Regions from separate parts of the Streptomyces laurentii genome, predicted to be linked through region 1. Evidence: predicted binding sites of a transcription regulator. Region 1 holds the regulator's gene; the other holds the start of a gene.
What was found. Region 1 encodes HrcA, which represses chaperone genes, less so after heat shock. Its sites were predicted from a motif close to TTNGCACTCNGNNNNNCNGAGTGCNAA; they were not measured.

Region 1 (3,524 bases):
GGTGCGCTGGTTTGTGGTGGGTGGCGCGAGGGCCGGGGAGGGGGAGGGCGGGGCAGAGAAAGTGGGGGCTAGGGGGCCGTGACGAAGTCGATCAGTTCCTCCACGCGGCCCAGCAACGCCGGTTCCAGGTCCTTGTAGGAGTGGACCCGGGAGAGGATGTGCTGCCAGGCCGCGCCCGTGTTCGGGGGCCAGTTCAGGGCGTGGCAGACGCCCGTCTTCCAGTCCTGGCCGCGAGGGACCGTGGGCCAGGCGGGGATGCCCACCGAGGACGGCTTCACGGCCTCCCAGACGTCGATGTACGGGTGGCCGACGACCAGGACGTCCAGGGAGGAGACCTGGGCCGCGATGCGGGACTCCTTCGAGCCCGGGACCAGGTGGTCGACCAGGACGCCGAGGCGGGCGTCCGGGGCCGGGGCGAAGTCGGCGACGATGCTCGGGAGGTCGTCGACGCCCTCCAGGTACTCCACGACGACGCCCTCGATCCGCAGGTCGTCGCCCCACACCCGTTCGACCAGTTCGGCGTCGTGGCGGCCCTCGACGTAGATGCGGCCCGCCCGCGCGACCCGGGCCCGCGCGCCCGGGACCGCGACCGAGCCGGACGCCGTGCGGGTGGGGCGGGCCGGCGCGGGCCCGGCGGGGCGGACCAGGGTGACCGGACGGCCGTCGATGAGGAAGCCGCGCGGCTCCATCGGGAAGACCCGGTGCTTGCCGAAACGGTCCTCCAGGGTCACCGTGCCCGCCTCGCAGCGGATCACCGCCCCGCAGAAACCCGTTCCGACCTCCTCGACGACCAGATCACGGTCCGCCGGGACCTCCGGCACGGGTGCCGAACGCTTCCAAGGGGGCGTCAGATCGGGGTTGTAGCTGCGCATTTCGGCGACGCTACGACACCGAGGCGCGCCGTGCCAGTTCCTCGCGCTGGCGTCGTACGAACCCGGCGTCCACCACCGCCCCGTGCCCCGGCACGTACAGCGCGTCCTCGCCGCCCAGCGCCAGCAGCCGGTCCATGGCGGCCGGCCACTCGGCGGGGACCGCGTCCGGGCCCGCCTGCGGTTCGCCGGACTCCTCGACCAGGTCGCCGCAGAAGAGCACAGGCGGAGTGCCGGGCACGAGGACGGCCAGGTCGTGGCGGGTGTGGCCGGGCCCCACGTTCGCCAGTACGACGGGCCGGCCGCCCAGGTCGAGGGTGAGTTCGCCGGAGACCTCGTGTCCGGGGGCGATCAGCGACGTCGCCGCGGCGGTCGCGGCCTCCGGGTCCACCCCGTGGCGTACGGCGTCCGACCGTAGATCGTCCGCTTCCCGCCGGAGCAGTTCGGCGAGGCCCGCGGCTCCGTGGACCTCGGCTTCTGGGAACGCCGCGGTGCCGAACACGTGGTCGAAGTGTGGGTGGCCGAGTGCGACATGCGTCACGCTCCGCCCGCCCGTGAGCGAGGTCACCCGCGCCCGCAGTTCGGCCCCCTCGGCGAGGGTCGAGCCCGTGTCGTAGAGCAGTACCCCGTTTCGTCCCGTCACCAGGCCCACCGTGGCGTCCCAGCCCGGCAGCCGGCGCCGTCCGACCCCCTCGCCGAGCCGTTCCCAGCCGCACGATTCCCAGTCCATGTCCATGGCGGGACGCTAACCGTTCGAAGGGCGCCCAGCCCGCCTCCTTGCCAGGAGCGATGTCCGCCGCCTTACACTTGCGGGTGGATTCCTGGCACTCGAACAGGGCGAGTGCCAAAAGCGGAGCAAGCGGAACCGGAACGACAGCTGGAGGTGCGCGCGATGCTCAGCGAACGCAGACTCGAAGTGCTGCGCGCGATCGTCCAGGACTACGTCGGCACGGAGGAGCCGGTCGGCTCCAAGGCGCTGACCGAGCGCCACAAGCTCGGCGTGTCGCCCGCCACCGTGCGCAACGACATGGCGGTCCTGGAGGACGAGGGCTACATCGCCCAGCCTCACACCAGTGCCGGCCGCATCCCCACGGACAAGGGCTATCGCCTCTTCGTCGACCGTCTGGCCGGCGTCAAGCCGCTCTCGACCCCCGAGCGGCGGGCGATCCACAGCTTCCTCGACAGCGCCGTCGACCTCGACGACGTCGTCGCCCGCACGGTCCGGCTGCTCGCGCAGCTGACCCGGCAGGTCGCCGTCGTGCAGTACCCCTCGCTGACCCGTTCGACGGTGCGGCATGTGGAGCTGCTCTCGCTGGCGCCCGCCCGGCTGATGCTCGTACTCATCACCGACACCGGCCGGGTCGAGCAGCGCGTCGTCGACCTTCCGGCGCCGTTCGGCGAGACGCCTCTCGCCGATCTGCGGGCCCGGCTCAACAGCCAGGTCGTCGGCCGCCGTTTCGCGGACGTGCCGCAGCTGGTGCAGGATCTCCCGGAGTCCTTCGAGGACGTGGAGGACCGTGGCACGGTCTCCACCGTGCTCGCCACCCTGCTCGAAACCCTCGTCGAACAGCGCGAGGAACGGCTCATGATCGGCGGTACCGCCAATCTGACCCGCTTCGGGCACGACTTCCCCCTGACGATCAGGCCCGTCCTGGAAGCTCTCGAGGAGCAGGTCGTGCTCCTCAAGCTGCTCGGCGAGGCCAAGGAATCGGGCATGACCGTACGGATCGGGCATGAGAACGTCCATGAGGGCCTCACGTCCACATCCGTCGTCTCGGTCGGCTACGGTTCGGGCGGCGAGGCAGTCGCCAAACTCGGCGTGGTCGGACCGACCCGCATGGACTACCCCGGAACGATGGGAGCGGTACGCGCAGTGGCACGTTACGTCGGACAGATCCTGGCGGAGTCGTAAGTGGCCACGGACTACTACGCCGTACTCGGCGTGCGCCGCGACGCTTCACAGGACGAGATCAAGAAGGCTTTCCGCCGTCTTGCCCGTGAGCTCCACCCGGACGTGAACCCGGACCCGAAGACCCAGGAGCGGTTCAAGGAGATCAACGCCGCTTACGAGGTGCTCTCCGACCCGCAGAAGAAGCAGGTCTACGACCTCGGCGGCGACCCCCTGTCCGCCTCCGGCGGCGGTGGCGGGGCCGGCGGCTTCGGCGCGGGCGGCTTCGGGAACTTCTCGGACATCATGGACGCCTTCTTCGGTACGGCGTCCCAGCGCGGCCCGCGCTCGCGCACCCGGCGCGGCCAGGACGCGATGATCCGCCTGGAGATCACCCTCGACGAGGCGACCTTCGGCACCACGAAGGACATCCAGGTCGACACGGCCGTCGTCTGCACCACGTGCTCCGGCGAGGGTGCCGCGCCCGGCACCTCGGCGCAGACCTGTGACATGTGCCGCGGCCGCGGCGAGGTCTCCCAGGTCACCCGGTCCTTCCTGGGCCAGGTCATGACCTCGCGCCCGTGCCCGCAGTGCCAGGGCTTCGGCACCGTCGTCCCGACCCCGTGCCCCGAGTGCGCGGGCGACGGCCGGGTCCGCTCGCGCCGTACCCTCACGGTCAAGATCCCCGCCGGTGTCGACAACGGCACCCGCATCCAGCTCGCGGGCGAGGGCGAGGTCGGCCCCGGCGGCGGCCCCGCCGGCGACCT
Region 2 (3,524 bases), on a different contig from region 1:
CGCCGGCCTGGCTCACTGAGCCCCGTACCGCGTCCCGTCCCTACCGGATTCCCCCGTACCTCTCCTCTGTCTTCCCGCCTTCCCGCCTTCCCCGCCGAAAGGTCCGTGAACCCATGGCCGTGAACGTCCGCATCCCCACCATCCTCCGCACCTACACCGGTGGCGAGTCCCAGGTCCCGGCGGAGGGCACCACCCTCGCCGAGGTCATCGCCGACCTGGAGAAGAACCACACCGGCATCGCCGCCCGCGTCCTGGACGACCAGGGCAAGCTGCGCCGCTTCGTCAACGTGTACGTGAACGACGACGACGTGCGCTTCGAGCAGGGCCTGGAGACGGCGACGCCGGACGGCGCCGGAATCTCGATCATTCCGGCGGTCGCCGGCGGCTGCTGAGGTGAGCTGACCGCCCCTTAGGGGTTCGTCTCACCGGCCCCATTTCTCTCGCCCGGCTCACCCAGTGCAATACGGAATTGCCCCTTCCGCATCAACAAGCGGAAGGGGCAATTCTGCATGGTTGAGCGCGATAGAGTTGGGGAAGCCCCCTCCGTCGCCCATGCCAGACGCATATGAGAATGCGCGGCGCCGCGACAAGATATGACCAAAGAGGCCGTGGCTTCTGCACCTTCTGCACTGATTTGCCGGGCCCGACTTGCCCGGTAATTCGGCGTATTCGCACCGATTCCCTATTCCGTCGCACCCAGAATTCTCGTCCGACTGACCTGTTGCAGAGGGCAGTTGGGCAGATACATTCAGCGGCGGTCGACGCGTTCCGGCGCAGGGTCTGACCCGGGTCCGCGAAGTGTGGTCCCGCGCAAGGGCCAGTAATAGGGGAGTTAGGCATGGCTCAGGGCACCGTCAAGTGGTTCAACGCGGAGAAGGGCTACGGCTTCATCGCGGTCGACGGTGGTGCGGATGTATTCGTCCACTACAGCGCGATCCAGATGGACGGCTACCGCACCCTCGAAGAAGGTCAGCGGGTCGAGTTCGAGATCTCGCAGGGCCAGAAGGGCCCGCAGGCGGACATGGTCAAACTCGCCGTCTGACCGCGGCGCGATCGGCCACCGACGCACTTCCGTCGAGGGGCCCGCATTCCTGACCGGGATGCGGGCCCCTCGCGCGTATACGGGGGCGGGTGCCTGTGCGGGTGGGGGGCGCACGCGCGCCCGTACACGCGCGCAGGGGTACGGGCGCGTGCGCCTCGTGGAAAGGTGCGACGGCGGGGCCGGCGGGGGCCCGGTGGGGGCTCCGTAGAGGCTCCGCAGCGGCTCCACAGCGGCTCCGCGGAGGCCTGGCGGGGGTGCACCGAGGGTGCGGCGGAGGTGACCGAGAGCCGCCCGATCGCCGAGAGTCGCTTGCACTCGCATGGGTCGAGTGCTAATCATTGGCGTTAGCACTCTGAAGGTGAGAGTGCTACGAGGATCGGGCAGATGAGGCCGCCGAACCGCGTGGGGCAAGGAACCACGGGGCATGCGCCGGCCGTCCGTCGCGGGCGTCGGCGCGGTCCTGGAGCGTTATCCACCCCATGTCCGGGAGGACCACTTCACATGGCCAAGATCATCGCGTTCGACGAGGAGGCCCGGCGCGGTCTCGAGCGCGGCATGAACCAGCTCGCTGACGCCGTCAAGGTCACCCTCGGCCCCAAGGGCCGCAACGTCGTCCTCGAGAAGAAGTGGGGCGCCCCCACGATCACCAACGATGGTGTCTCCATCGCCAAGGAGATCGAGCTCGAGGACCCGTACGAGAAGATCGGCGCCGAGCTGGTCAAGGAAGTCGCCAAGAAGACGGACGACGTCGCCGGCGACGGTACGACCACCGCCACCGTTCTCGCCCAGGCCCTGGTCCGCGAGGGCCTGCGCAACGTGGCCGCCGGTGCCAACCCGATGGCCCTGAAGCGCGGCATCGAGAAGGCCGTCGAGGCCGTCTCCGGTGCGCTGCTCGACCAGGCGAAGGAGGTCGAGACGAAGGAGCAGATCGCCTCCACCGCCTCCATCTCCGCCGCCGACACCCAGATCGGCGAGCTCATCGCCGAGGCCATGGACAAGGTCGGCAAGGAAGGCGTCATCACCGTCGAGGAGTCCCAGACCTTCGGTCTGGAGCTGGAGCTCACCGAGGGTATGCGCTTCGACAAGGGCTACATCTCGGCGTACTTCGCGACCGACATGGAGCGCATGGAGGCCGCGCTTGAGGACCCCTACATCCTCATCGTCAACTCCAAGATCTCCTCGGTGAAGGACCTGCTCCCGCTCCTCGAGAAGGTCATGCAGTCCGGCAAGCCGCTGCTGATCATCGCCGAGGACGTCGAGGGCGAGGCCCTGTCGACCCTGGTCGTCAACAAGATCCGCGGCACCTTCAAGTCCGTCGCCGTCAAGGCCCCGGGCTTCGGCGACCGCCGCAAGGCCATGCTGAACGACATCGCCATCCTCACCGGTGGCACGGTCATCTCCGAGGAGGTCGGTCTCAAGCTCGAGAACGCCGGCCTGGACCTGCTGGGCCGCGCCCGCAAGGTCGTCATCACCAAGGACGAGACCACCATCGTCGACGGTGCCGGTGACAGCGAGCAGGTCGCCGGTCGCGTGAACCAGATCCGCGCCGAGATCGAGAACAGCGACTCGGACTACGACCGCGAGAAGCTCCAGGAGCGCCTGGCGAAGCTCGCCGGTGGCGTCGCCGTCATCAAGGCCGGTGCCGCGACCGAGGTCGAGCTCAAGGAGCGCAAGCACCGCATCGAGGACGCCGTTCGCAACGCGAAGGCGGCCGTCGAGGAGGGCATCGTCGCCGGTGGTGGCGTGGCGCTGCTGCAGGCCGGTTCGGTCTTCGAGAAGCTGGAGCTGGACGGCGACGAGGCCACCGGTGCCGAGATCGTCCGCAAGGCGCTGGCCGCCCCGCTGACCCAGATCTCCGTGAACGCCGGCCTTGAGGGTGGCGTCGTGGTGGAGAAGGTCCGCAACCTGCCCGTCGGTCACGGCCTGAACGCCGCGTCCGGTGAGTACGTCGACATGATCGCCGAGGGCATCATCGACCCGGCCAAGGTGACCCGTTCCGCGCTGCAGAACGCGGCCTCCATCGCGGCCCTGTTCCTCACCACCGAGGCCGTCATCGCCGACAAGCCGGAGAAGGCCGCCGCGCCGGCCGGCGGCGGCATGCCGGGCGGTGACATGGACTTCTGATCCTGACGGATCGGCAGTTCATCGCTGAACGCGACCGAGGGCGGCATCCCCAGTGGGGGTGCCGCCCTCGGGCTTTTGCGCGGTGTCAGATACGTGCGTGCACGTCAGCGCACGTCAGCACAGGTCAGCGCACGTCTACGTAGTCCTCGTACGCGTACGAGGAGTTGAAGTGCGTGCCGTCACCGCTGTGCCGCATGGTGTACCAGCCGTCGACCGTCGACGCCTTCTTGAAGGTCGCGACGCCGGTGGAGTCGGTACGGGCGGAGCCCAGCTGCTTCCAGGTGTTCGAGCCCTTGGCCTTGAACCACACGGTCACGGGAGCGTTCCCGTAGTTCTTCCAGGTGGTCCCGATCTGGTG

Region 2: groL (chaperonin GroEL) is a predicted target of HrcA. The motif match lies at 1,351-1,377, and genes of this name have one in related genera.

Annotation. Positions count from the first base shown of each region.
Region 1 covers NZ_JBEYHT010000076.1:24,633-28,156, reverse strand. The annotation lists gene ABZ693_RS31895 (DUF3097 domain-containing protein) at 69-872, opposite strand; gene ABZ693_RS31890 (MBL fold metallo-hydrolase) at 883-1,605, opposite strand; gene hrcA (heat-inducible transcriptional repressor HrcA) at 1,762-2,781, shown strand; gene dnaJ (molecular chaperone DnaJ) at 2,782-3,524, shown strand, end outside.
Region 2 covers NZ_JBEYHT010000007.1:29,611-33,134, forward strand. The annotation lists gene thrC (threonine synthase) at 1-19, shown strand, start outside; gene ABZ693_RS06530 (MoaD/ThiS family protein) at 114-392, shown strand; gene ABZ693_RS06535 (cold-shock protein) at 839-1,042, shown strand; gene groL (chaperonin GroEL) at 1,544-3,166, shown strand; gene ABZ693_RS06545 (hypothetical protein) at 3,291-3,524, opposite strand, start outside.